DNA from 3 places in the Anabaena sp. AL93 genome. Region 2 is predicted to be linked to each of the others. Evidence: predicted binding sites of a transcription regulator. Region 2 holds the regulator's gene; each other region holds the start of a gene.

Region 1 (12,834 bases), on a different contig from region 2:
ACCAGTAGTATCGGCTGCATGAAGCACGCGAGGACGAGAATGGGCTGCTTCTAGGGTTAAAGCTAAGTTACTGTCATGACGATCAAAAGCTACGCCCAGGTCAACCAGGGACTGAATACAACTGGGGGCTTGTTCGGCTAGGAATTTGACAGCGGCGATATCACATAAACCAGCCCCTGCTTTTAATGTGTCTTCAATATGCAGTTTTGGCGAATCTTCTGGGGCTACAGCTGCGGCTATGCCACCTTGCGCCCAATCACTGGCAGAGAGTGAGACTGTTTCTTTAGTAATTAAGCCGACTCGTAAGGATGTGGGTAGACATAGGGCTGTATATAGTCCTGCTGCACCGGCACCGACTACTAAAACATCGAATTGGTTAGGAATATTTATATCGGGCAAGGTATAACTATGATTTTTGTGATTTGGATGATTTTTGGGATTTACAGCCAGGAATAGGGAACAAGGGCTAACTATGATTTTTGTGATTTGGATGATTTTTGGGATTTACAGCCCAAAATTTAAAATCTAAACTTCGGGTATGGGTAATTGGGAATATGTTTTCAATTCCCAGTCCCCAGTCCCCAGTCCCCAATCCCCAATCCTTAGTTATCTGTAGATACCGTTGTTAATGCGATCGTCGCCTTCGTTGAAGTTAGGCTCCAATTCTGTCACGGTGAAATTATCCAAGTTAGCTTGCAAACGTTCTTTTTGGCTATCGGTCAATCCTGGCAGATTTAATACATCTTCTACTTTTTCGTAGGGAGCATTAGCGACAATCTTCTTAGCCAATGTGGGATAAAGTCCTGGATATTGTTGGAAAGCCCGCATATTGGTATTGTTCAAATCAATTTTCTTACCAAACTCTGTTCCTAGCTTCTGATCTGCTCTATTTTGACGAGCGATCGCTAAAACTGGAACTTGATTTCCCAGAAAGCTATTGAAACTAACAGCTTGGGCTGTCTGGGTAGTTCCCAGTATTCCCCAGCAACCTAGCAACAATGTAAACACAGTAAATAAACGCACCAATCCTTTCACGATTTTTACCTCTTTTTTTCCAGGAATAATAAAATTTTGCAGCCAAAAGCTATGAACTGTAGGGCATAAGCCGGAATTTTAAGGGTGTTAGAGCAGTTTCTTTTCTAACTTGATCCTAGCTTCTTCATGGTTTAAGCTTGAGAGCTTGCACAACAGTCATCAAAAACTAATATACAGCGTATCAATATCCATAATATTTACGACTATTTGGTTTGATTTGACTTTTGCCAAAAATCTGACCTCATAGCACCTCTGCGCCCATTTTTCGGTGTTTACCTGAATTGATGGGAATTTCACGCCAGGACTGCTGCTAACAAGAAGAGACTGTCTACTAGAATTGTACTCAAAACCGCCCCCCCAAAGGCATACCAATGGGATTGCTTATGGAGTAAAGAGACTGTTCCTACTGTCATCAGCATCAGGGCAAGAATGACTGCCCAGCCTTCTCCCCAAGGGGTTTGGACTTGTGCTAGGGCATTCTGTAAGATTTGTGAAGCACCTGATGGATCTGTTCTCATAATTTGTCGCCAATAAGGCATTAAATCCACCAAATAAAAATAAATATCGGTTAAAACTGTTCCTAGTAAAGAACCCAGGTAAAACCAATTGCCAACCTTACCCCAATTTTTCGCTAAACACCACACAGCAAAAGGTAATCCTAATGCTTCTATTGGTATATGCCAGATTGGTTCATATCTTAACCAACCCCAATAAATCGCTCCTGTTAACCAAGTCCAGCTAAAGCCAAAGAGTAAATCTCCCCACAGGTAGGTTTGGGGACGTGACATTAATTTAATACTGAACCACACCCAAAAGCCTGTCAATAATACGCTAAGAATGGGAGAAGATCGCACCAATGGAGCTTCTATGAACACTGGTACTGATACTAAGAATACTGATGCTAAAAATATTAACCAATTTTGTCGGGAAGATAGAAAATTTGGTAAATGATGATTTTTCAGGCTGTGATTGATATCTACAGTGGGGTTAGTAGCTGTGTAGGCAGAGAATGTATGATTAATCAAAGTTTTTAATATTTGTTACTAAACTTTACTTATTTCACAATATCATAACTGAAAATCCCCCAGGGGGGCATCTTGATTATACATGATATTTATAGAGGTATGCACTCAATCGGCAAAGGAATATGACCATGACCTTGGCTAAGTTTTCAGAAGTGATCACTTTGGTGACTTGGTATTGATAAATGACCAGATTAATCAGAGAAATTGCGAATTTTGTGATTGAATTATAAGTTATTTGTATAGGATTCTAGTAAAAAAGGACTTTCTCAATTATTGAGGGTCTATTCTCAATAATAATGAGAATTTTATCAATAATCAAACGATTTTTGGTGATTTCAGCTAGGGGGCTTGACAGTGTTCCGAGTTTTTGCTATACTTATGTTAAAGTAGGGGAAGTGTGCGCCTATATATAAGGCTTTTATTTATCAAGATAATTATTTCCCATATAAATTCCAGAACTAGGGAAATAAAAAAATCATATTTGTCTTCATAGCCAAAATACCAAGACGTTATCTTGTATCTTACGGTTTGCTGATAGCGTAGCGTAAGCCATAAAAGTTGTCTGTGAGGGCAGGGAACTCTTAACAGGGAACAGGAAACAGGGAACAGAAAAAACTCATGTTTAAAAACATGAGATTGAAATAATGATACTGTTTTTTTCCTGCTACGCATCTTGTAAAAACATCTCTTTTTTGACTGAAGATCTAAACTCTGAAACTTTAGTTTTTTAGGCTCTTGAGTACATAGGCGTAGCCATATTGAGGTATGAAATTCCCAAATTGAACCTTTAAAACTCAAACCTCAGTGCGTCTACTCTTCGAGATCACGAAGCGTGATTGCGCCTTTGCGTGAGACTAAAATTCATACCCTTAATCAGCAACGCCAGTACATAATATGCAAAATCTGAACAAAAAATCTCATAAAGCTTGCCATGTATAAGAAATGAGCCATATTTTGAATATTATGGCAAAATATTCCCTCTTTCCCCCGTTCCCTGTTCCCTGTTCCCTTTTTTTTGTAATATAAGAAATATTAAAATCAGGAATAATGCACACAGACACGATATTCTACCAAATCTTCCTCACTTTCCACACCCTATTATTTGAAATCCTGGGAGAACCTACAGAAAATGCCACAGATTATAAATTTACTTCTGTGGAAGTGAAAGAAAAAGCATTTCGATTTGATGGAATTTTCACAGCAGATAGTGTGAAGAAACCCATCTATTTTGTGGAAGTGCAATTTCAACAAAAACCAGATTTTTACTGGGAATTAATCGCCGAAATCAACATTTATCTCAATCAATTCAAACCTGTACAAGATTGGCAAGCCGTAGCTTTATTTCCGAAACGGAGTTTAGATGTGGGAGAATTGACTGCTTATCAACAAGAATTGATTAATAGTGGGAGAATTAAACGAATTTATTTAGATGAATTACCACCGGGTTCAATTGGTATGGGGTTAATTGAGTTAATTGTTAGTAAGGAAGCACAAGCACTGGAATTAGTTAAAACCCTTATGGCAAGAACTAAGACGGAGATTGATAATGACAGAGAAAAACAAGGTATTATAGAGTTGTTGGAGACTGTTTTATTGTCCAAATTTTCACAATTAAGCCGTCAGGAGATAGAAGCAATGTTTTTAGTGAGTGATATTAAGCAAACACGGGTATATCAAGAAGCAAAGCAGGAAGGGATACAGGAAGGCAGACAGGAAGGCAGACAGGAAGGCAGACAGGAAGGCAGACAGGAAGGCAGACAGGAAGGCAGACAGGAAGGCAGACAGGAAGGTAAAAAAGATGCAGCAACAAACCTATTGCTAAGGATATTATCTAAACGGTTTGGAAAGCTGGAAGATAGTTATACTCAAAATATCAAAAGTTTGAACATAGAACAATTAGAAAGGCTAGGAGAAACATTATTAGATTTTACAGATATTAATGATTTGAAAATATGGTTAAAATCTGAGATAAACAAGTAATTTGGGTGCATGGTTTATTTAAGAGTTAAGTAGGTGAACACAATAAAACCAAACTGTGTAAAGAAACGTAAAATCGCTGAAAACTTCTTCACTCTTGCCTCTTGCCTTTTGCCTTGCCATAACGACAATTTTCAACGCCAACCTACTTACTGCGCTGATAAGATTTTGTCTAAACAGACTGACAACAACCAAGTAAAGTTGGATAGTTTGCTAGAATTACGCATTGATTTTGGGAGTTTTGTTAATGACAACAATCTTAGAAGTGAATAGTATAAATTTACTATCATGGCAACTGTTACAGGTAGGAGTACCGGAAGGGAATCTGATTCAGTTAATTTTTCAGGCTTTTATTTTGGGTATAGTTCAAGGGATTACAGAGTTTTTACCCATTAGCAGTACGGCTCATTTAGAGGTGTTTACCAAGGTTTTTCATTGGCAGGAATTGAGTTCAAAAGCTTTTCTGGCAACAATTCAATTTGGTAGTGTCATAGCGGTATTAATTTATTTTTGGACAGATATTAAACAGATATTAACTGGAGGTTTCAAGGCTTTTCAACAAAAAGACTGGGAACAGGAAGAATGGAAATTGTTAGTAGGCATAGCTATAGGAACTTTACCTGCTGTAATCGGCGGATTTGTCCTGAAAAAAGCATTAAATAGCGAAGATTCAGCTATTAACAGTATGACTTCTATTGCAATAGTATCAATTGTTATGTCGCTGTTATTAGGTGCATCGGAAAAACTGGGCAGTCATAAGCGAGATTTTAGCACCCTAACAATTCGTGATGGTTTGTTGATTGGGATCGGACAAATGATGGCTTTAGCCCCTGGTGCGTCTCGTTCGGGTTCAACTTTAACTACAGCCTTGTTTCTCGGCTTAGAAAGGCAAACAGCCGCTAGATTTTCTTTTCTTTTAGGTATTCCGACTTTAACACTTGCTACTGTGTATCAGTTTTTGAAGGAGGCACTGGGGAAAATTGACCTGGTTGTGGTAGGTGTAGGGACATTATCTGCGTTTGTTTTTTCTTATATCTCTATTGCTTGGCTGTTGCGTTATCTGCAAACCAAGAATACTTGGATATTTGTTTGGTATCGGTTGGCATTTGGAGCAACAATATTAAGTGCGATCGCTGCGGGAATGTTAAAAAATAGTTAGAGTAGTTGAAATCTGGAAAATAGGGGACAAGGGACTTCCAAATAAATTCCTTCTGTCCTCCAACCTTTCCTGACAACTGAGAACTGAGAACTGAGAACTGACAACTGACTAATGACTACCATTCAACCTGCGAAAATTACCAAGGTGCTACCTGACTCAATTGCGGAGGAAATTGGCTTTACAGCCGGTGATGCGATTGTGGCTATTAATGGCACACAACCCCGTGATTTAATTGATTATCAATTTTTATGTGCTGATGAAATTCTCGAATTAGAAGTTTTAGATGCGACGGGGAAAACCCATCATGTCGAAATTGAAAAGGATTATGATGATGATTTAGGACTGGAATTTGCTACAGCTTTATTTGATGGGTTGATTCAGTGCAATAACCGTTGTCCCTTTTGCTTTATTGATCAACAACCACCAGGAAAACGAACTAGTTTATATTTAAAAGATGATGATTATCGCCTAAGCTTTTTATATGGTTCTTATCTAACTTTAACGAATTTAACCGCGAGAGAATGGCAAAGAATTGAACAAATGCGGTTATCACCTCTCTATGTTTCCGTGCATTCCACGGAACCAGATGTGAGAATTAGACTTTTAAAAAATAATCGTGCCGGGGAAATATTATCACAAATTAAATGGTTTCAAAAACGAAGATTGCAAATTCATGCTCAAGTTGTTGTCTGTCCTGGTATAAATGATGGTGAACATTTAGAGAGGACATTGCGGGATTTAACATCTTTTCATACTGGAGAATTACCAACGGTAGCATCAATAGCAGTTGTCCCGGTGGGTTTGACGCGGTTTCGTCCCCAGGAAGATGAACTCATACCTGTGACGCGGGAAAAAGCCCAAGAGGTAATCTATCAAGTTAAATTACTCTCCCAGGAATTTCGCCAAGAATATAATTCTAGTGTCGTCTGGTTAGCTGATGAATGGTTTTTAATTGCTGGGGAGGAATTACCTACTGAAGCTGAATATGAAGAATATCCGCAAATTGATAATGGTGTAGGTTCAATTCGCTTATTTATTAAACAGTTTACCCAAACTGCAACTGAGTTATTACCACCAAAAATTACCAATCAACGCAGATTAACTTGGGTTGTCGGTAATGCAGTGGAAACAGCATTTCAACCCTTGGTAGAACAGTTAAATACTGTCACGGGTTTAGAAGTGAATATGCGAGCTTTATCTAGCGATTATTGGGGACAAAGTATCAGTGTGACTGGTTTATTAACCGGACATGATTTACTTTTAAACTTAAAAGGGCAAGATTTAGGAGAGGGAATTTTATTACCTAGCGTCATGCTGAAGCATGGAGAATTGGTATTTTTAGATGATATGACGGTTGCAGAAGTATCTCAAAAATTAAATGTCAGTATTTTCCCTGTAGCGGGAGTTGAGGAATTAATCAATACTTGTCTTCAAGCGGACTAATAATTAACAAAATTCTTTCCTATCCTTAGCAACTAACAACTAAGTAGGTGAACACAATAAAACCAAACTGTGTAAAGAAACGTAAAATCGCTGAAAACTTCTTTACTCTTGCCTCTTGCCTCTTGCCTTGCTATAACGATAATTTTCAACGCCAACCTACTTATACTAAACACGGTTAGGACATGGACTTTTACGAAATTACGAAAAACCTAGATTTGTAGGGGTTTAGCACTGCTAAACCCTTACCCACCGAATCAAATGAATAAGCCGTGTTGAGTATAACAACTGACAACTGACTAATGAATAAAAAGACAGTCGGATTCGTTATTTTAAATATTAACTTGTTCCTGTTTAATATCTGGGGAGTATTGCCTGTAAAAGCTATTAATGATTCTCCTGTATTCAGTGTAGTTAATAGCCAGAATAATCCTGAAGAATGGCAAAGAATTAGCAACCGCTTACAGAAGCTAAATGTGAAATATTGTGTGATTCCGCTGAGTCAAGTTAAAGATAAGACTGATTGGGGTAAACCATCGGTATTATTTTTGCCCAATGTAGAGGTATTGACAACGGAACAGGCGATCGCCTTAGATCAATGGGTAAGTCAAGGTGGATATTTAATAGCTAGTGGACCAGTGGGTAATTTATCCACACCAGGAGTTCGTCAATTATTACGAAAACTTCTAGGAGGTTATTGGGGATTTAGCTTCAACACCATTGAAAATTTGCAACCCACAAATACGAATATTCCTGATTGGATAAATCAAAAAGAATTATTTGGTGCAATTCGAGGTGGTGTGATTATTCCTAATAATTCTACTAGTCAAACTCCTGTAAGTTGGGACTCCCAAGATCATCCACCAGCAATATTAACAACTGAAAAATCTACCTTATTAGGTTGGTATTGGGGAAAAGATACATCTGTAGGATTAGACATTGCTTGGTTAAAAGCATCCTTAAATCGTTATTTAAGATTACCAGTTAATAGCAAAAGTAAACTTACAAATCCTGCTTCAAACTGTCAGCCAACAATAGCTACTGAACCCACGCAACCGCAAATTCTAGAAAAATTACCGATTGTTTCCGAATCCCCACCTCCTAAAAAAATTCCCAAAAAACCCATTGCTACCTCCAAGTTAAAACCCACCAAAAAAATCTTCAAAAAAAGCACCCTTACCTCCCAATCCAAACCTCTTAAAAAAACCACTATTAATTCTCATGTAAAACCTGCTAAAAAGATTGCTAAAAAAACCACAGTTATTTCCCGGCTAAAACCTGCTACAAAAATAACTGTTACTTCCCAATTACAACCAAATCCAAAAAATACAGGATCATTAGTAGTTTCTAAAATTACTAATGAAAATTTTATTGATCCAATTAATCAACTAGAAGAAAATGTCCGCTTAGATGTTATACCTAATTCTAATCAGCCGATTGATCAAAAAGAAGGTATAGCCCTGCAAAAAGAATTAGAAAATCTGATTGGTAGATTAGAAAGTACCCATATAGCAGCATTAGCTTATAATTCTGCCAAAAATATCAACAATAGTGGCACTAATTCCCCACTGGAAAAAGCAGAATCAATCAAAACAGCATCTTCCCACCCAGAAACATCAGCATCAAACTTAGCAGAAACATTAGTACAAGCGAGAGAAACAGTTAAAAGTATCCCCTTATTAATTCAACAAAAAAACTATGTAACAGTTAGACAGAAATGGTTACAAGCTAAAGCAAATCTATGGCAGCAATTTCCCGTCAATCAACGATTAGCACAACCAGAAATTCGGGCAATGTGGTTAGATAGAGGCACTATTGTCAAAGCCGGCAATGAAGTCGAATTAGCCAAAATTTTTGATAAACTAGCAAAAGCCGGAATTAATACCATTTTTTTGGAAACCGTCAATGCCAGTTATCCCATTTATCCTAGTCAGGTAGCACCTCAACAAAACCCCCTGATTCGTGACTGGGACCCCCTAGAGAGTGCGGTGAAACTAGCTCATGCACGGGGAATGGAATTGCACGCTTGGGTGTGGGTATTCGCCGCTGGAAATAACCGTCATAATGAAATTATTAATGTTAGTCCTGATTATTTGGGACCAGTATTAGCCGCAAATCCCGATTGGGCTAATTATGACAATCGAGGTAATATTATTCCCATTGGTCAAACTAAACCTTTTTTAGATCCAGCTAATCCCCAGGTAAGAGAATATTTAACTAAATTATATACCGAAATTGTTACTCGCTATCAAGTAGATGGTATTCATTTGGATTATATTCGTTATCCTTTTCAAGACTCTCTTGTTGGTCGTAGCTATGGTTATGGTAAAGCTGCAAGGGAGCAATTTAAACAGCAGACTGGTATTGACCCCTTGGATATTTCTCCCAGTCAACGGGATTTGTGGCAACAATGGACAGCATTCCGCACCCAAAAGGTGGATAGCTTTGTGGCTGAATTATCACAGACCTTGCGACAAAAACGAAACACCCTGATTTTGTCAGTAGCTGTTTTTCCCTTACCAGAATATGAACGCGTAGAAAAAATTCAGCAACATTGGGAAGTATGGGCAAGAAGAGGAGATATAGATTTAATTGTGCCGATGACCTATGCTTTGGATACACCTCGGTTTCAAGGATTAGCTCAACCGTGGATTACTTCTACAAAATTAGGTGCTACCCTATTAGTTCCAGGAATCCGTCTGAAGTCATTACCAACTATGGGTGCATTTGATCAATTGCAACTTTTGCGAGACTTGCCAGTGAACGGTTATGCGTTGTTTGCAGCGGAAAATTTTCATCCTGAACTAGAACAAATATTTAATAGTACCCAAGGAATTAAAAACGAACCTATACCCCAGCGTCAACCTTTTCGCACGGCGGCGTTTCGTTATGCAGCTTTGCAGAGAGAATGGCGCGTGGTGGAAAAAAATAGTCAGTTACATAAGTCTGCAATCACCAATACTGAGTTTGAGAAATTAGATCAGGAGTTAAAAGATGCGTTGAATCAACTGGCATCTGTACCGTCTGCTCTTAATTTAATTACAGCCAGAAAAGCCCTCAACCAGGTTCAATTGCAATTTTCACAGATACCGGGGAAAAATCAAGCCAATCTCTATCAAGTTAAAGTTTGGGAAAACCGTCTTCTGGCTATTGAACGACTCATCCGTTTTGGCGAAAGAAGATTAAATATGCGTCAAAGGAATGGTATTTAAGCTAAAACCATCCTTCTTGTTCTAGGGTTTCGATTAATTGTAAACCACGAGGATCTCCTACGCCCAGTAGTGAGGCTTTGGTGTCTGCTCTCACTCCTAAGTCTTTATCTTCGGCAAAAGCTTGGATTAATGCGTCTATAGCTGTGGCATAGACGACGTTAGATGGTAGTTCTTTACAAAGCTGGCCAATTGTCCAAGCGGAGTTACTTCGTACAGCGGCGATGGGGTCTGTAACTAAGGCTTCAATTAGGGCGGGAATTGCGCCGACGATGGCTTCATAACCTACTTCTGTCATCTGTGCTAGGGCGCTGGCTGCCCAGAGACGGACGGCGGGAATATCGGTTCTCAGGGCATTAGTGAGGGGTGCTAAGGAACGGCGATCGCGGCAATTACCTAAAGCCCAGACTATGCCTTTGCGAACATAACCATTAAAATCGCGGTTGAGTTGCATAATTAATGGTTCTACGGCTTCTTTGGCTGGGTTACGTCCGATACCATAAGCAGCACTAACTCGCACTAGGGGACAATTATCTGTTAAAAGATGGATAAGATGAGGTGTTGCTCGTTCATCTTGAATATCACAAAAAGCACGCGCTGCTAACATCCGTTGTTGAGGCTGGGTGTTTTCTAAGAGTACCAGCATTAATTCCGCATCAGGTTTTTCCACTTCTGACTCATCAGTAAGTGGTTCTATTTTATCTAATGGGCTTTCTAGCTCAACTTCAGCATCGAGTAGGCTTAATTCGTATTCGTCGTACATAATTATTCAACTGTAACCTGTTCCCTGTTCCCTAATTAGAGTGATTTTACCATCCAGAGGGATTGTTCTTGATAACCAAGTTGATGATAAAGATTTAATGCGGGTGTGTTGGAGAGAAATACTTGTAGTCCGATTTGGCGATAGCTGGGCTTGCCGGAGACATCGCGTTTTTGTGTAGCCCAATTTTCTACATAAGCCATTAATCCTTTACCAATGCCTTTGCGCCTATATTCTGGGATGACGTACAGGAGAAAGATGTGCGGATGGCGATCGCCACTAACCTGATCTATAGCATTCCCCACCCATAAACAAGCTACGGGTGATTGGTAATCGGTGATTGGTAATTGGTGAAGAATTTCCTCCCCCACCGCCCCTACCTCCCCTACCTCCCCCACCGCCCCTACCTCCCCCACCGCCCCTACCTCTTTATAGACCCACCATAGGGGGGTATCACGACAGAAGTATTGCTCAACTGTATGTGCTAAGTGGGAAAAGTCTTGATCAGGGAATTGTTCTTGGTAAGTGCGCTGCATGAACTTGACCAAGAGGGCTTTATCGAGGGTAGAACCTTGGCGAAGAGAATAGCCGGGAATGAAATTCAAAATAGACTTATGCCTCAATTACCTAATGATCATGCCAATGGGAGCGGGAGCTACCATATCCGAGGGTAAAAAGATGCGAGCGCTGACTGCTACCAAAGCCAGGGTAAATATCAACACTGCAATCAAAGGGGCAATATATTGACGAAAAATAGCCATGTTTTTGTTTATGAATAAATAGCAACAGTATTAATTCTAGCGAATTCTCAACAATAAATTAGCCAACTTGCACTAAGCAAAATGAATTTGTCTTTTTCTGCCGTAATATTAAGGCTGATCCTGGTCTAATTCATTTAAGACTTTTTCACAGTACCAATTTTCGGGCATTCCCGGAACGTTTTGTTTGGCTTGTTCAATTAGTCTTTCCGCTGCCGCTACGTCCCCAGATAATCTAGCGATGAGGCGATTTTTGAGGTAGTTGCCGGTCACTTCTTCATCTGGTTGGTTGGGGATGCTGGGATTGAGTGCTTGCAGGGGTTCGCGTCGCAGTTGCCAAAATAGGACGTAATAAAGTGTCCCAAAAATTAGGATCAGGCTGATAGTTCCCAGGAGTGTGAGGAAACTAAAAGCCAGATTTTGCAGAACTAATTGTGAGAGGACATAGCCCAGTAATAGACCTGTAACTATTAGAACTAATGTACCGACAATAATAACTACTTGTGTTCCCATATATCTTCTTCTAGTCCTGGTCTGGTGGCTGCTAATACCTTGGGATGCCAAGGGGCAACCATAGGTAATAGTAGCAAACCAGGTAACGCCGCTACAAGAGAGAGTAAGAAAAATGTCGGCCAACCTGTGGCTGTAGCCCAACTACCTGCGGGGGCGGAAAGTACGTCTCGACTGATGGCCATGAGGCTGGAGAATAAAGCAAACTGGGTGGTTGTGAATCGGTGGTTACAGAGACTCATTAAAAAGGCAACTGTAGCGACTGTGACTAATCCAGCAGAGAAGTTTTCGATGTTTACGGCGATGACTAGTAGGGAATAATCTTTTTTATTAGCCACAGCTAGGGCATAATAACCCAAGTTACTGAGTAATTGCAGCGCTCCAAATACCCACAAACTGCGATTTAAGTTAATTTTGGTCATGATCACACCCCCAGCTAATACGCCGACGGTGGTGGCAATAAATCCCATTCCGGCTTGGATTGCGCCGATTTCGGTTTTTGTAAAGTCTATTTCTCGTAAAAATAAGTTGGCTGTAATGCCGACGAGGGAATCACCTAGTTTATAGAGGAGAATAAAACTGAGTGTTAAGCTGGCTTGTTTGATGCCAAAGCGGTGAAAAAATTCTTTAAAGGGTAGGAAAATAGCTGTTTGTAAGTTTTCAGGCGGACTATCTTCGCTAACTTCATTTAGTAGGGAGTTTGGTAATAATACGGATGCAGTTATCCAAGCTACTAATAATCCTGCTAATAACCAATAAAATACAGGTTGGGGAATGAAGCCGACAAAAACGCCAGCTATTAACCCTGCTACTAGTAACGTGATCATGACTATAAAAATCACGTCTTTTCCAGAAATGGGGGCTAGTTGTGTTTTATTTTGTAGTTTGTGTTCTGCGGGCGACCACAAAGTAGTAAATATACTTCCCGCCATAATCACTGCCATGAGCAAATATACGACAT
Region 2 (4,582 bases):
ATCTCTTTGAGTAGATGTTCTTGACTTGGTTGGATATAAATCTGTTTGCGAATTTTAGTTGACACAATTTAGAAGTATACTTAGTGCATACATTATATTGTACATTATTTATTAGAAAATTGCGAGTTTATTGATTTGGACTTAGGGAACACCAAAAAATAAATTACCCAATTTTGTGGGATGGGCATCCTGCCCGTCCTTGATGATTAGCGGGCTTTTCGTCCCGCACCACGAGAAATTTTTGGGTATTTTTTTAATTGGAAGTCCCTTAGAGATTCGTAAGTTTATAGGACTTACGCACTGTATAAATTAATATTCATCATCATTACCAAAAGACACGCAAGGACTATCAATTTCTACCGCTGGAGTGAATGAATTACAGAAAGTGACAGTAGCACAATTAACTCCCAACTCATCAGGGTGAGTGCATTCTAATTTGATATAAAAAGCACACTCTTCACAAATAGTTTTATGTAATAATTGCATTATTATCTTGCTTTTATCGTAATTTGACCACAAAAGAGTAGTTAAGAAACTGGACTTTACTAACTTATCTTGTTTTGATTAGTTTGTAGAATTAAGCTATTTTTGGTACATAGAATAAGTAGCCTACATAAATAATTGGCTTTTATCCCATACGTGACATCAAACAAGCGTGAGTGCTAAACGTCTGCCAGAAACTACTGCTCATGTGAGAGTTACCCGCCAATCTTGGCAACAAGGCTTTCTTGAAGGTGAAGTTAGCGCCGGTAATTTTCAGTGGCATTTCCAGTGGCATTTCCGTCGGGGAGAACTTTCTGTAAAGCCTTCCCAGGGTCGTGCTTTAATCAAAGAACCTCTAGGGCGGTTTTTAGAACAACAGGACTATCAGTTAGAACCTGGAGGGGATTATGCTTTTACAATTCGGGCTGAATTGTAAATTAGTTGTCAGTTAGTCGGTTAAGATATCGTTCAATCAGGAGAATGGCCACAATGTCATCTATTGGCCGGGGGGGTTGACGCAAACCCTTGGGTAATAGTTTAGTGATGCCTTGGGGTGGATACATCTGCCAATAGCGATCGCGTGCTTGTAAAGTGGAATAACGTTCATCAACTAAAATGATATTGGTGGGTTTGCTTAATTCCTGATTAAGTTGCTGTTTCCACTTTTTAGCCGTTGTTTGATCTCCCATCACCATTAAGGATACAGGGAATTTTTGCAGTTGTGTTTCAATATTAGCGATCGCCTCATTTGCCAAAACAACTTGATGATAAAATAGTTGTCTATCCAATCCCATCACCGCAATCCCGCATTTATCACGACCGGGATCAAATCCTAAAATTACAGGTTGTGTATTAGTCATTATTTACGTAGGGGCGCAGGGTCTGCGCCCAATATTGATTGTAGTAATTTTCAATCTTTAATTAAATTCTTCACGTACTAAAAAGAATTTGTCCATTCAAGAGGGCTACTAACTTGACTCTTAGCGGACCTACAGTATAAGTATTTTCTGCGGCTACAGCTTTGATTTCTACTTCCTGTTCCGTTTGCTGTAATTGGGTAACAAAGCGCGGAAAAGTTCCTTCTATTTGGACACTTTCGACAATTCCCGCATTGCGGGCGCGAAACTGGGAAGCGGAAATTAGTAAATCTAAGCGTTGACGCATTTGTTCAGATGTCATATTTTTTAAATCCGCTGTAGTAGTAGCCAGCACTTCCCCTGATGAAAATACGAGTTGATTTCTCGCTGCATCTGCAAAAAATTCTATTTGCTTTTCACCTCTGACATAGTTACCTGCGGAGAAAATTCGGACTACATATTCTCGACCATCTTTAATTTGTGCAACTAGTGCTTTAACCTGATCTTTAGTGACACGGAGTATTTCTTTATTAGCCGGAATAGCACCAGGTTCAGTTAATTGAATATTGGCATTGCGGTTAGCTTCCTGAAGAATTTGGATAATTGCCTGCTGTGCTGCATCAGGCTTGTCTACAGTAATTAATCCTGCCGCTATTACTTGACCCTTTACTAAGGCTAGTTTACCCAAGCGGAGGTCACGGTAGGACTGATAATATTTTTCTAGTCTGGCTACTTCCTGCTCTAAAAATTGTTGTTGTTTCTCTAATTCTTTTAAGCGAGATTCTCTAGTCATAATAACTTCTTCCCGCTGTTTAATTTCGAGGTTACGATTTTGAATAAGTTTATCTAATTTAACAATTTTGCGATCGCGTTTTTCAATTACCGTCTTCGCTTCATCAATTGCCTGTTTTGCTTCAGCGTATAATCTTTTCCGTTCCGCCTTTAACTCTTCTACTGCCGTTTGTAATGTTTGTCGCTGATTATAAAGAGTTTGTAATTCACTTCTTGCCTGTTGATACTGAATCACAATTCCACCAAGATGGCTTTGAGTTGCATTAAGTCGGGCTTGGGTTTTGGCTTGCTGATTAAGAGTGCGATTGAGTTGAGCTTGTGTGGTCTTTTGTTTAGTATTTGCTGCCTGTAATGACTTATTAATTTTCTGTAATTCTTCCTGTGCTTGACTTTGTTCTTGTTTGGCTTTATTTAACTCACTCTCAACCTGACTTTTTTGCGCTTCTGCGATTTTTAGTTGTTCCCGCTTGTTCCCCAAATCTCTTTGAATATCCTCTAATTCAAATACGCCCTTTCGCAATCCGCCATCAGCCGCAAAGAGAATTGCTAAAGTTGATGCAGAAATTAGACCGCCTGTAAAAATAGTCACAATTACAGCAGTTTTTTTCGGACGTAAATTGAAAAGTGAGAGACGAGCTTTGCCAACTCGTGTGCCGATGCGATCGCCAACGGTAGCAATTACGCCTCCCAAAATAAGAATTGCTGCAATAAGGATGTACCCGGTGGCCATTTTTAACTACCGCAATGCTGACCGATACAGCCTACTACGTTCAACCATTGTCTGTGAGTAAATGGAGTTAGGCCAAAGTAGGAATTATACAATTTTGAGACTTTCCTCCACATTAACGGTTTAATCTCTATGGTAGTGACGCTACTTAGGGAGACCCTAAGACCGTATTACCTCAAAAATAGAAGCCGTGCCAACTCCATTTACCCATAACTTTTAAGTAAATTGCTTACTTAAAGCAACAGGTTTATGCACAGTAATCTTCTTTTTATGAATGGAAATCATTTTCTTCTCGCGTAGATCTCCCAGCAGTCTAGTGACTGTAACGCGAGTAGAGCCAATTGCCTCAGCGATCGCCTGATGGGATAACTTCAGATCAATGGTAATACCATCAGCGCAAGGAACGCCAAAATCTCGACAAAGAATCAACAAGAAACTAATTAACCTTGAACCCATATCACGGTGAGCAAGAGTTTCAATCATCATCTCCGTCTGCAAAATCCGCGAAGAAAGACCTCGCAGCATTAACATTGATAACTCTGGGTTTTCCTTCAGTGCCTGTTCAACTTGTTCAATTGGGGCTGAAAGCAATTCTACAGTAGTAAATGCCACTGCATGATAAAATCGATCAGACTTATTGCCTGTCAGCAACGACAGCACACCAAAGACGCTATTTTCTCGCAGCAGAGCCACCGTTATTTCTTCTCCTGCCTCGTACACCCTTGAGAGTTTCACAGCACCCTTGAGAAGAAAATAAACTCGTTCAGCAGGATCTCCCGGAAAAAAGATCGTCTTGTTCCGTTCAAATGTTTCCACCACCGGAGGAAAAGCCCCGGTCGCCATTTGACGAAAAACATTTGCTAGGGCTTTATCTTGTGTCACTATCATTTCTCCCTTCCCCTACCCAATGCCAGAAAAACAAAAACTAATTACCTAAGAATACACCCGAAAAATCAATAAATCACCATTAACCTTGCTGTTTTTTCCTATACCTAAACGCGGAATTCCTAGCCTTCCGTTTATAATGATACATAATTGTTGTTCCGTTTAGCTAGTAATTATTGATAAGTAGTTTCACCAATTATACTCCAAAAGTTTTGCCTCTAAAAATTGTCAATTTCTTGAGAATTTTTGTAAACATGGGCATGATTTTTTGGGGCTTACTGCTTGCTTATGGAGCATTTTGGAAAATCCCTAGCCCGATGCAGTCAAACTAGGCTCAGATTCTAGTATGCTCCTAATGATGAATTAAATTAGCAATTTCTATGCTCAATCTATCTGGAAAAAATGCCCTAGTTACAGGTATTGCCAATAACCGTTCTATCGCTTGGGGAATTGCCCAACAACTACACAAAGCCGGGGCTAATTTGGGCATTACCTACTTGCCAGATGACAAGGGTAAAATGGAAAAAAAAGTTTCTGAATTGGTAGAAACGCTCAGTCCTAGCCTATTTCTGCCCTGCAATGTTGAAAATGACGAGCAAATTCAATCTACTTTTGAAACCATCCGGCAAGAATGGGGGAAAATAGATATTCTAGTGCATTGTTTAGCCTTTGCAAAAAAAGAAGATTTGACCGGAGGTTTTAGTCAAACTTCTCGTTCTGGTTTCAATACGGCTCTGGAAGTTAGCACCTATTCACTGGTACAGTTAAGCGGTGCAGCTAAACCTTTAATGACTGAAGGCGGAAGTATTATTACTCTTACATATTTGGGAGCAGTTCG
Region 3 (12,834 bases), on a different contig from region 2:
TTGGTAGTAGAAGATGGCAGCATTGTCAAGGGCAAAGTTACCAAGTTGATGGGATTTGAAGGTTTAAAACGGATAGAAATGGAGGAAGCTACCGCAGGTTATATTGTGGCTGTAGCTGGTTTTGCTGATGCTTATATTGGTGAAACTATTACAGATCCTAATGAACCTCTGGCTCTACCCTTAATTAAGGTGGATGAACCAACTTTACAAATGACCTTCTGGGTGAATGATTCGCCCTTTGCTGGTCAAGAAGGTAAACTGGTAACATCTCGGCAAATCCGCGATCGCCTATACCGCGAATTAGAAACCAACGTAGCTTTGCGCGTTGAAGACACCGACTCTCCCGATAAATTCCTGGTTTCTGGTCGGGGTGAATTACACCTGGGTATCTTAATCGAAACCATGCGTCGTGAAGGTTTTGAGTTCCAAGTATCCCAACCTCAAGTAATTTACCGCACAGTTAATGGTCAACCTTGCGAACCTTTTGAACTTCTAGCTTTAGACGTTCCCGCCGATGCAGTTGGTAGCTGTATTGAACGCTTAGGACAACGGAAAGCGGAAATGCAAGATATGCAGCCAGGTGGAGGCGATCGCACCCAACTAGAGTTTATTGTGGCAGCCCGTGGTTTAATTGGTTTCCGGGGTGAATTCATGCGGATGACTCGCGGTGAAGGGATCATGAACCACAGTTTCCTTGATTATCGCCCCCTTTGCGGTGATATTGAAGCCCGGAATAAGGGTGTTCTTATCTCTTTTGAAGAAGGTGTTTCTACTGCTTACGCGATGAAGAATTGTGAAGATAGAGGTGCATTCTTTATCAGTGAAGGAACAAAAGTTTACAAAGGTATGATTATTGGTGAACATAATCGTCCCCAAGATTTGGAATTGAACGTTTGTAAAACTAAGCAGTTAACCAACCACCGCTCATCTGGTGGTGAAGAACTGACTCAGTTACAAACACCCGTAGACATGAATTTAGAACGAGCTTTGGAATACATTGCTCAAGATGAATTGGTGGAAGTTACACCTGAATCTATCCGTCTTCGCAAGATGTCTAAGAAATTGGTGAAACGCTAATATCTGTAGGGGTGGGGTTTCCCCACCCTAATTAAATTGGCATTGCTGATTAAGGGTATGAATTTTAGTCTCACGCAAAGGCGCAAAGACGCAAAGGCAAGATTTTTAAAGGTTCAATTTGGAAATTTCATACCTCGATTCAGCAACGCCTTAAATTCATTCACAAGAATGATACAATCTTTGTTAGAGGGTTGTATTTTTTTATATATAATTAGATTGGATTAAGCGACAGCGCAACAAGGATTTTAATAATTAAGTTTAATAATGTTGGGTTTCCTTTGTCAACCCAACCTACATTTTCTTAAACTAAAAGTATTGTGTTGAGTAGAATTGATGAGCAAAACAACTATTAGTTAATTTTTTTTGTTCTCCATTATTGATTGTAGTCAAAAATTTGGGAATGCTTGAAAATAGGGATGAAATAACCTCTAGGGGTTGTGCAAATTTACATATCAAGCAGTTATTAGGCTAATAATCACAATGGCAAATTCAAACAATAAATTATTTACTCCTCGAAATGATGGAAATTATGTAAATACAAAAGAACAACAACGCCTACAAGCATTATTGAACCTGGGTTTGCAACAATCAGAAATGATTCCAGTATTTGAAGAAGCTGCTCAAACTGCTGCTCACTTTCTAGAAGTGGAAATTTCTATTTTAGGATTTATTGATCAAAAATTTCATTGGTTCAAATCGGCGGTGGGCTTATCTCGGTTAGGATTAATGAATGATTTAGCTTCTAAACGCCAACTTTTACGTCGGGAGTCATTTTGTTCTCAGGTAGTAGAAACTTTAGCCGAGTTACATCATGGACAAATTTCTATTCAAGGTTCGGTGGAGTCAGGATACCGTTATATAGTATCTTTGCCATTAAAGTTTGCGACTTCTTCAGCAAGTAGTTAAGGAAGTTTCGTAACTTACTAAATATGAATTTAAACGATTACTTGATTACACTGATGTTTTTGAGAGCTTTTGTCTTTGTTTAGGTAAATTTCTGATGAAAAAAGGTTGTCATCAAAAATCCAAAATTCAGCCAGTAATACTTTTGAGTCATTACTTTTATCTCTTTTATCTTTTATACGATTCAATGAATTTCATGAGAATTTATCCTGCGATCGCATTTCATGAACACAAAAATCTACCCCCGTTAACGTTGGGGGTGTCAATGCCTTATTTACCCAATGATTCGAGTTTTAATAGCCATAATCTTGTCCAAAAAAACACCGTATTGAGCAAGGTGTGGCTTCAAGATGTTATCAGCAAATGTTTGTTCAGTTGGTCGTTCTGCAAATAAATAGAGTCGTATCATTAGTGTGGACCTCCACCAATGATATTTTTTTCCCAAATTTCTCCTAAACTATATTCTTCTAACCAAGTTTCTAATTCTTGAGGATTTAACCGCTTAAATTGCGATTCCTTACCTACTCTATCTACCGTAATTACATCTTCAGGATTAAAGTTATCTAAAAAAGAAGTAGATTGGGTGCTGATGAGAATTTGTGTATGATAGGAGGCCTTACCAAACATCGCAGCTACAACATTGAGCGCGTAGGGATGAAGACCCAGTTCCGGTTCATCAACAATTATTAGTTCTGGGAGGTCTTCTTCTGGCTGCAAAAGCAACGTAGTCAGGCAGATAGCACGTAATGTACCGTCCGAAAATTGGTGTGGACCAAATACTTGATCTGAGTCTTTTCCCTGCCAGTTGAGAATAACATTATTCGCTCTAGGCTCAAGAACAAAATCATCGAAAAATGGGGCAATTAAACGGATCGTTTTAATAATACGCTGATAGGCTGTATTATGATATTCACGAAATCTCAGAAGTAATGCGGCTAGATTTCCAGCATCAGACACCAGCGAGCGGTTGTCATCAATATAACAGGATTGACGAACTCGCGCGGTAGATGACGTATCGTGAAAGTGGTAAACACAACAGCCATTGAGCAAATGTTTGATAGCGTTGGCAATTGTTGGCGTACCTTCTTGTGCTGCTTTGTTGATTTTTGTTTCCTGATGTCCTGCACCTAACGAGTAAGTGGTTGAAGGTTGAGGTAGGTGTAAGCCGTTTCGCGTCCCTGTTTCTTCAGCAAAGATTAAAACCTATCTTCCGCACCCTCAACTGTCACAATCGGTTTTTACTGTTTTTTATGATGAAATGAGGATGTATTATATACAGAATCTCAATGAATTAACGGATACATGATGCCGACAAGGCATAATTTATATCCAGAAATCAAGAGAAAATCAAGTGATAATACTATGTGACACCCCAGGGTGCGGAATGTGGGTTAAAATATCCCCTGCCGCATGAACTAGACAGATTTTATAGATAATATCCCCTTTGTCAATCTTGAACTCTAGTTGTGCCTCTATTTGCAGTGTTACCTTCGGTCCAAAGTGCAATAGGGATTGAGCATAACCCGATATGCCGATATATTCTTGAAGTCGTTCGGCCATCATCTCATTCAGCATCTTGAAAAAGGAGATCAGATTGCTCTTAGAGACTTCCAAATAAAAAAATGTCCCAAAACTGATGCAGAAATTCTCTCTCTGTGTACTCTGTGCCTCTGTGGTTCGTTTCTTAGGATAATTTATTTCTTGGAAGTCTCTTACCTGCTCCATTAGCTCCAATCAATATGTTTAAGGGACGCAACTCAAGATCCATTGTCTTAATGGACTTGAAGCCCTTGATAATTACTCGTTGTAGCATAATCAACAATCAGTATTTATACAAAATGATTATATATGTAGATGATGTACAGGGATTAAAAAAAAGGTGCGTTAGGCTAAAGCCATAACACACCCCAATTAAACTAAATTGCAAATACAACTAAGGATACAAACCCCGATCATTCAAAGCTTGCGCGACTCTACCTACACCCAAAGTATAAGCAGCTAATCGCAGATTTACCCCCCGTGCTTGCGACTCATGAATCACCTTGCGGTAAGCCTGAACCATCAAATGTTCCATTTCCCGGTTGACTCGTTCTTCGTCCCAGAATAGGTAGGAAAGACCTTGTACCCATTCTAAATAACTGACCACCACACCCCCAGCATTGGCTAAAATATCCGGTAACACGGTGACACCTTGGGCTTCTAGAACGCGGTTAGCTTCCAAAGTCACTGGACCATTAGCCGCTTCTGCGACAAATTGGGCTTTGATTTGATGGACATTTTCTGCGGTAATTTGGTTTTCCAAAGCGGCAGGAATCAGGACATCGCAAGGTAAAGTTAATAAGTCTGCATTACTAATGGGTGTTCCTTGGGGAAATCCCACCACACTGCGATGGTTTGCCGCAGCGTAGGCTTTGACAGCGGAAATATCAAGACCATTTTCGGCAAAGATACCCCCACTAGCACTGGAAACAGCGATAATTTTTGCTCCTTCTTGGTGTAGCAATTCGGCGGCTGCCCCACCTACATTACCGAAGCCTTGAATTGCTACCCTGACTCCTACCAGGGATTTACCGTGATCGGCGATCGCTTCACGAACAATAATCATCACACCGCGTCCAGTCGCCATTTCTCGTCCCAGGGAACCACCAATAGATAAGGGTTTACCTGTAACTACTCCGGGGACAGAATGACCAACATTGACAGAGTAAGTATCCATCATCCATGCCATTTCCCGCGCTGATGTTCCCATGTCTGGTGCGGGTATATCTACGGATGGTCCAATGTCTTTAATTAATTCACTAATATAACGACGACTAATCCGTTCTAATTCCCCCACACTGAACTTTTTGGGGTCTATGGGAATTCCGCCTTTGCCACCACCGTAGGGAATGCCTAACAATGCACATTTCCAAGTCATGAGCATGGCTAGGGCGGATACTTCTCGTAATGTCACTGCTTCATGGTAGCGAATACCACCTTTATAGGGTCCTAAAATATCCGAATGTTGTACCCGATGTCCAGCAAAAACCCGCACTTCCCCATTATCCATTTTGATGGGAATGGAAACTGTGACAACTTTTCGAGGGTGACTGAGTATTTCTACGATACCTTGATCTAATTTTAATTCTTTAGCAGCCCATTCTAAATAGCTACAGGCTTGATCATAAGGACAAATATGCGCTGGAGAATGATTTTCTATAAGTGGGAGAGACGTTGTCACCATAATACCTACTCCTCATCACCGTATGTTTGTGAACCGGACTGATATGGTTAGCTTACCCTCTTTTTTGAAAAAGATGTCAATTTTGTAGTTTCTGTTACAATTTTATTTCGATTTGTATGCTGTAAGACGCTTGGGCAGATAAACTATAAAAATATCTAAATTTTGGCGTTGCTGATTAAGGATATGAATTTTAGTCTCACGCAGAGGCGCAGAGGCGCAAAGAGTAAGAGTTTTAAAGGTTCAATTTGGTAATTTTATACCTCAATATGGCTGATACGCCACGCAGGCTATCAGCAACACCTGAAATTTTGATGACTTGGTTGGGTGACGCAGAAGCTTTTCCCCAACCTATATTAATTAAATGAATGTTTCAGGTGTAAAACTCCCGTGTAAGCCATAGGGAATATGATGTTTGAGGTGTAGTCTTGCAATTTCACCTTTTTCCAAATTTACAGCATCTAAAATTACCACATCTGAACGATGATGTTCTGCATCATAAACTAAGGCTATTAGCCAGCCATCATCTTCTGTTTGGGAATTTGGACGAGGAATAAAAATTGGTTCACCGATAAAACCTGCTGGTGCAGCACTCCATAATTGTCTTTGTTGTAACTCTAAATCAAGTTTGAAAATTGCTTGTAGGGGAGCATTTCCCGTTGATTTATGAGCCGCAGCCGTGTATAGATAACGATAGGATTTACCGACATGATGAGGGTGCATTGTGGGAAATTCACAAGATCGATCATCTATTAAATGATTTTCGACTGTATTGGTTGGTAAATTCAGATTAAACCGCCAAAGTTTGCCAGGAGAATTGGCATCAAAATCTGTTTCTCGATAATCGCTATTGGGTTCAACTTCTGGTAATGATTCATAGCAAATGGAATCAATGATAATTTCATTACCCACTTCAAAAGCATTAACATGATGGAAAATAAAACCTGCCTGAGTTTCTAAAACTTTGATTTTTTTAGTTGGGTTTTGGCGAGGAATAATGATGATTTTTGTAGGTTGATTTTTTTGGACTTTAATACATTGGGCGGCGCTAGATATTCCCAAAGCAAAAGGTATGGGGTGAAAACTAACAGGATTTTGGAAGAAAATACAGTAATTTTCTGTAATCACAAAATCATGAATGAAGCAAAAACCAGCAACGCTATGATTTTGTTTATTGGTGATTTCTCCGTCGGTATTTAACTCAAATATGTTAATTGTAGTTGATAGTCCTGGTGTAATAGCGAAATTAACTAATGTACCATTTGCATCAATTCGCGGGTGGGCGCTAAAGGCTTCCCCTTTAGATAAAACACCGTTAAAGTATTCATTTCCTAATGTTTCTAGAGTGTGCGGATTAAGTAAATATGGTTCGGATGCTTCCCATAGTGCTAATAGTTTTTTACCCCAATAAATTACATTAGTATTAGCAATATGTTTGATTTTGAAATCAAACATATTAGCTAACCAACCGCCCGGTTTTTGTGTACCAAAAACACCACGATAAAGAATTTTACCCGCTTTTTTTTCTGCTAAATAACCTGCTGTGGTAACAAAGCGGTTACGAAAATGGGCGCGGCCATTGGTAAATGTAATGCGGCTAATCATGCCATCACCGTCAAAGGGATGATGTAATTTTTGCCCATTAATATCTAGTAAACCAGGTCCATTTCTAAATAATGTTCCTTGCAATTCTGGTGGTATTTCTCCTTCTATATCATCAATCCAGTAATCAAATTCCTGGTGAAGAGATTCATATCCTCCTTGCCAATCTTTGAGAGTGTAGGATTTTTGGAGATTTTGCTGATCTTGAGGTTCTAATATTTGCATTTTTTCTTGGCTATGGTAAGTTTTTTCAGAAAACCAGGGATGTAAATATAGAGATAAATCTAATTGTCTTCGAGATTTTTATCTATTAAATAAGTACATCATTATCAATTCTATCATCTGGTAGCAATTTAACAAAAAATATGGGTATCAGAGAAGTACAGCTAGTGAGAATGATTAATAACCACAGGGAGTCAAATTGATATTCTGTGATTCCTAACCATTTCATCATGATTGATCCTAATGCGTAGGAAACTGTTCCTGCTACATTAAATACAGACATGATTAACGCAAAAAATGTGGCTTCTATGCCGGGAGGGCAAAGCTTTGTTGATAATACTAATATGGGCATGAATACAATTTGCCCAATCACAGTAATAATCAAACTATCACCTAAGCTAAACCAATGATCATCTATGCCTAACATTCTGTTGGTGTGCGTTACTAATAATAAATTCGTCATTCCTAAAGCTGTGGATAGGAAAATACCCGCAGTAATCATAGTTCTAAAGGGAATGTGCTTAAAGTAACGTTGGAAAGCCCAAACTCCAACTAGGGAAGCAAAACTCGTCACTAACCGAATTCGTCCTAAAAATTCTGGTTGAAAGTGGAGTTCATTAGTTGTGAAATAGAAGAATGCTGATTCAGTTTTTGGTGTAGCGTGCCAAATAAATATAAATAATGTGGGCAACCAAATTGTTTTTTGAGTAATTGCTTGGCGGATTTTTAGTAGTTGATCTTTTGTGTTGTTGCTTTTTTTGTGATCTTTATTAATAGGTTTTTCAGTAATTAACCAAGCTACAGATGAAATAATTAAAGGAAATAATGCTGTTATTAAAAATACTATACGGGTGGTAAAATATTCTAAAAGTAACCCGCTAAGGTAAGCTGTACATAAGGCACCAATAGCTGAACTACCCCAACAAAGAGATTGTAAAGAACCTATTTTGGCTTCTGATTCGTTTCTGGCTCTTTCAACTACTATGGAATCAACTATCACATCACTAATAGCCACAGAGACAGAAGAAAGTACAATCATAATTGTGGCTGTTGTACTGGTATGAGCGACTGTTCCTAAACATCCCCAAGCTGCACAGCCCAGAATTCCTGACATAACTATGTAAGGTTTTCTATGATAACCAAATATGGGTAAACTATCGGAAATAAACCCATATAATGGCTTAATCATCCAAGGTATAGTACAGATTCCCATAATTGTTGACATCTGCACGGGACCTAATAGTAATTCATCTTTGAGAAAAAAGCTGACAGCTAAACGCGATAATGTCAGTATACCTTGAACAAAATAGATGGTAAGAATTGCTATTAACTCAGCACTGGGTTCGTTACCTAAGAGAATTTTTTTGGTTAGTAAATCTTTGAATTTGGGTAAGGTAGGGGAGTCATTTAGCATTTGCATGAATAATGATTAAGTTTTATTTACTTTTATATCATAGATTTTTAAATTGAGGATAAGTTTTTATTAATTATGAAACTATAGGAATCCGGTTTGATTCTGTCAGTCGAGCGATCGCCTTTGGCGAATTTTGTATAGAAGAAACTTTCTTTTTAACCGTGTTCTCTGTATAAATGGTTATATATAAAACACATTAATTGACAATTTCCCAGGGGATGTGACTGAACATTAGTTTTTTGTAAAGTAATATTACAAACCTTGGAAATATATTGAGAAATTGTTCTTGAGGCAAACATAGATTTAAGGTAGAAGCTATAGGACAAAATTGAGGCCAGTTTTAAAATGAACACAAATAATATTCAAAACTATCGCTTTGTCTGTACCTTAACTTTTGGTGATATTTACGGTCAAATTATTGTTTGGTTAATTACGATTACTATTAGCTTGGCATCAGCTTTAGCACTAATGGGCGCAAAAAGACCTGTATACGCTTTAGCTACGGTAGGTCTTGTGGTTCTTTTATCTCTACCTTTTTTACTTTTCGCCTTTGTGACGACTTTATTAAATAATATTGAACTCAATGCTGTAGAGCCAAAAACCAAGACAGAATCAATACAAAGTAGTATTTCACAAAACCCAGTCCAAGTAACTAGCTAAAGGGGATTTCACCAATAGACATTTGGTAAAAATTAAATGTGTGTTTGCTACAACCCTTGTAGAGAAGTTACATGAAGCGTCTCTACATTTTTTTGCACCAGATGTCAAATTTACAATTTCTCTATTACCCTGTCTTGTAGATGGGGAATTTTTTTTTAATCGGTGGTTGATGATGCTTGAACATGATGTAATTATTGTTGGTGGTGGTTTGGCTGGCTGTCGGGCTGCGGTGGAAATTGCCCGGACTGACCCTAGTTTAAAGGTAGCGGTAGTTGCCAAAACTCACCCAATTCGCTCTCATTCGGTGGCTGCTCAAGGTGGTATGGCGGCTTCTTTAAAAAATGTGGATGGTACGGATTCTTGGGAAGCTCACGCTTTTGATACTGTCAAGGGTTCCGATTATTTGGCGGATCAAGATGCGGTGGCAATTTTGACTCAGGAAGCACCGGATGTGGTGATTGATTTGGAACATCTGGGGGTATTGTTTTCTCGTTTACCTGATGGTCGGATTGCTCAACGGGCTTTTGGTGGACATTCTCACAACCGCACTTGTTATGCGGCTGATAAAACTGGTCATGCAATCTTACATGAGTTGGTGAATAATTTGCGCCGTTATGGGGTGCAGATTTACGAAGAATGGTATGTAATGCGCCTGATTTTGGAGGATGGCCAGGCGAAGGGTGTGGTGATGTTTCACCTGTTGGATGGGCATATTGAGGTGTTACGGGCGAAGGCTGTGATGTTTGCTACGGGGGGCTATGGTCGGGTTTATAACACGACTTCTAATGATTATGCTTCTACTGGTGATGGTTTGGCGATGACAGCTTTGGCTGGTTTACCTTTGGCAGATATGGAGTTTGTCCAGTTTCATCCTACGGGTTTGTATCCTGTGGGGGTGCTGATTTCCGAGGCTGTGCGCGGTGAAGGGGCATATTTGATTAATGCCGATGGCGATCGCTTTATGGCTAATTACGCCCCCAGTCGCATGGAATTAGCCCCTCGTGATATTACCTCACGGGCAATTACCTATGAAATCCGGGCTGGTCGTGGAGTGAATACTGATGGTAGCGCGGGTGGTCCCTTTGTCTATCTGGATTTACGCCATCTGGGTAAGGAAAAAATCATGAGTCGTGTTCCCTTCTGTTGGGAAGAAGCACATCGTTTGCTTGGTGTAGATGCTGTAACTCAACCGATGCCGGTTCGTCCTACCAATCATTATTGTATGGGTGGTATTCCTGTCAACACTGACGGACAAGTTAGAAGTAATAATGATAGTTTTGTCGAAGGCTTTTTTGCGGCTGGGGAAACTGCTTGTGTGTCTGTTCACGGTGCAAATCGTCTCGGTAGTAACTCCTTATTAGAATGTGTAGTTTATGGTAAAAGGACTGGAGCAGCGATCGCTAATTATGTCCAAAATCGGCAATTACCATCCATAGATGAAACACGCTACATCAACGAAGCCAAACAACAAATACAACTCTTAATAGACCAACCAGGACAGTACAGAATTAATCAAATCCGTCAAGCTTTTCAAGATAATATGACTGAAAATTGTGGCGTTTTCCGCACCGACGAAGTAATGCGTCAGGGATTAGAAAAAATCGCCCAACTACAACAAAAATATTCACAAATATATTTAGATGACAAAGGAAAAAGCTGGAATACAGAATTAGTTGAAGCCTTAGAATTGCAAAGTTTAATGGTAGTTGGACAAACCATTTTAACTTCCGCCCTCAACCGCCAAGAAAGTCGCGGCGCACACTTTAGAGAAGACTTTGCCGAAAGAGATGATAATAAGTTTTTACAACACACAATGGCTTATTATTCACCCACAGGAATTGATATTCAATATCGTCCCGTCACAATCACAATGTTTGCACCAAAAGAGCGAAAATATTAATTAAAGATACAGCACTTTCCGGTGTTATGAGGTACATATCCAGCGGGCAAGATGCCCGCACTACAAGAGTTTCATGATTCAACTTTGTACCTCATAAGAGCGGAAACCGCTGTAATATTTAATTTTCTAAAATATGCGGTTATTCGGTTCTTTTTATCGAAAACCTGGTTCAAAATCAATGGCGGCCTTAGAGGATGTTTGAAAAGTTTTTAATGTATCAATAAACCCCTCTCCAAACCTCTCCCCTAAGCGGGGAGAGGCTTTGAAACCCCCCTTCCCAGCCTTCGGCACGCTGCGCTAACGTAGGGAAGGGGGGCTGGGGGGTTAGGTTTTTGGAGATTATCGGTTTCATCTAATACTTTTCAAACAACCTCTTAGAGGATGTTTGAAAAGTTTTTAATGTATCAATAAACCCCTCTCCAAACCTCTCCCCGACGCGGGGAGAGGCTTTGAAACCCCCATTCCCTTGTAGGGAAGGGGGGAAGGGGGGTTAGGTTTCGGAGATTGTTGGTTTCATCTAATACTTTTCAAACAACCTCTTATTGTGTGGGCATTTCATTGAAAATATAGAGATAATTGTTCAGAACCCTTGTCCCGCAAGGGTTTTGTTATAATCAATCCTCAATCACCATCAAAGAGACGCAAGAGCCAAATATGCCCACAATGAGAGGCTGTTACAAAAATGGTAACAACAGTTCAATTTTGTCATTTATCCTGGATAATCTTCTAAATACAATGTCATAAGTAAGTAGACGAAAATAAATCAAAGTAGATTAAGTAATGTAAAAAATCTGGAGATGATTTCGTAGTGAGGGCTTCAGCCCTCAAATGAGGAATAAATTCCTCACTACAAACTTTGAATTATTCAAGCCGTTCTACTTAGCTACCTTAGTCTATACCAAGTTCACCAATGAACAGAAAACCATATCTGATAGCAGTTACAGGGCTTGCTGTTTTATCCGTACAGGCTCTAGCATCACCAAATGGCTTGGCATTTCCCCAACCAAATCATCATTCCAACCCTGTCATAGCCCAAAACTCGGAAGAACAAACGCGCATTCGAGTGAATCAAAAAGCCAGTCCAGCCGTAGTTTATATCAACACAGGTAAATCAAGCGGCAGTGGCTTTATTGTTAGTTCTGACGGGTTAATTATTACTAATGCTCACGTTTTGCAAGATGCACCCGCAACCGTTACTGTAGTTTTAGAAGACGGGAAACGACTTCCTGCTAACGTGATTGGCTTTGCTAAAAATGGAATAGATTTAGCAGCCATTAAAATTCGTAACCAGAAGAATTTACCCACATTATCTTTAGCAAAATCAGCCCAAGTGGGACAGTCTGTATATGCTATTGGTAGTCCCTTTGGCTATGGCAATCTAAATAATTTTACTGCCGGTGTTTTGAGCAATCTTGACGAGCAAGATGGTATAATTAAACATGATGCTAGAATTAATCCCGGTAATTCTGGTGGTCCACTTCTCAATTCCCAAGCCCAAGTTATTGGCGTAAATACTGCTATTCAACTTGATAGAAATGGCAGCAATAGTGGTATTAGTATTGCCATCCTGGTAAATAAAATACAACCTTTCTTAACGGCAATTCGTCAGGGAAATATTTCCCGTTTACGGCGCTAATAGTCTGTTGAGAATTTAGCTTGGTATAGGCTTCTAGCTAGTTTGTCTATCTGAACAGGCAGGATGCCCACCCCACAGAAATTAAATGTACCTTTCCCAAATTAGGAGATTTAAGAAATGATGAAATTAACATTATTAACCACACTATTCTTAACCACCACATTAGCATCTACTCCTGTTTTTGCTCAAGAAGATGCTAA

Evidence for each region. The regulator NtcA, encoded in region 2, controls nitrogen genes in cyanobacteria. The targets are predictions, from matches to a motif close to TNTGTANNNNNNNNTACANA.
Region 1: AN486_RS04075 (DUF3120 domain-containing protein) is a predicted target of NtcA. The motif match lies at 2,063-2,082, and genes of this name have one in related genera.
Region 3: AN486_RS14075 (Glu/Leu/Phe/Val dehydrogenase) is a predicted target of NtcA. The motif match lies at 5,285-5,304, and genes of this name have one in related genera.

What each region holds. Positions count from the first base shown of each region.
Region 1 is NZ_LJOU01000010.1:29,159-41,992, reverse strand. Features, by position in the region: gene nadB (L-aspartate oxidase) at 1-399, opposite strand, end outside; gene psbU (photosystem II complex extrinsic protein PsbU) at 607-1,035, opposite strand; gene AN486_RS04075 (DUF3120 domain-containing protein) at 1,329-2,060, opposite strand; gene AN486_RS04070 (Rpn family recombination-promoting nuclease/putative transposase) at 3,108-4,040, shown strand; gene AN486_RS04065 (undecaprenyl-diphosphate phosphatase) at 4,285-5,196, shown strand; gene AN486_RS04060 (TIGR03279 family radical SAM protein) at 5,308-6,639, shown strand; gene AN486_RS04055 (family 10 glycosylhydrolase) at 6,939-9,848, shown strand; gene AN486_RS04050 (HEAT repeat domain-containing protein) at 9,850-10,608, opposite strand; gene AN486_RS04045 (N-acetyltransferase) at 10,644-11,210, opposite strand; gene AN486_RS04040 (hypothetical protein) at 11,229-11,366, opposite strand; gene AN486_RS04035 (ABC transporter permease) at 11,475-11,876, opposite strand; gene AN486_RS04030 (AmpG family muropeptide MFS transporter) at 11,861-12,834, opposite strand, start outside.
Region 2 is NZ_LJOU01000023.1:336-4,917, reverse strand. Features, by position in the region: gene AN486_RS07985 (ribbon-helix-helix domain-containing protein) at 1-65, opposite strand, end outside; gene AN486_RS07980 (hypothetical protein) at 310-486, opposite strand; gene AN486_RS07975 (DUF3146 family protein) at 656-919, shown strand; gene AN486_RS07970 (pre-16S rRNA-processing nuclease YqgF) at 921-1,343, opposite strand; gene AN486_RS07965 (DUF3084 domain-containing protein) at 1,414-2,862, opposite strand; gene ntcA (global nitrogen regulator NtcA) at 3,076-3,747, opposite strand; gene fabI (enoyl-ACP reductase FabI) at 4,125-4,582, shown strand, end outside.
Region 3 is NZ_LJOU01000049.1:17,719-30,552, forward strand. Features, by position in the region: gene typA (translational GTPase TypA) at 1-1,077, shown strand, start outside; partial or broken gene AN486_RS14055 (histidine kinase) at 1,558-1,872, shown strand; gene AN486_RS14060 (hypothetical protein) at 2,255-2,389, opposite strand; gene AN486_RS14065 (AAA family ATPase) at 2,389-2,937, opposite strand; gene AN486_RS14070 (hypothetical protein) at 3,328-3,543, opposite strand; gene AN486_RS14075 (Glu/Leu/Phe/Val dehydrogenase) at 3,914-5,203, opposite strand; gene AN486_RS14080 (carotenoid oxygenase family protein) at 5,561-7,027, opposite strand; gene AN486_RS14085 (folate/biopterin family MFS transporter) at 7,113-8,438, opposite strand; gene AN486_RS14090 (hypothetical protein) at 8,784-9,098, shown strand; gene AN486_RS14095 (succinate dehydrogenase/fumarate reductase flavoprotein subunit) at 9,271-10,998, shown strand; gene AN486_RS14100 (trypsin-like peptidase domain-containing protein) at 11,909-12,634, shown strand; gene AN486_RS14105 (COP23 domain-containing protein) at 12,752-12,834, shown strand, end outside.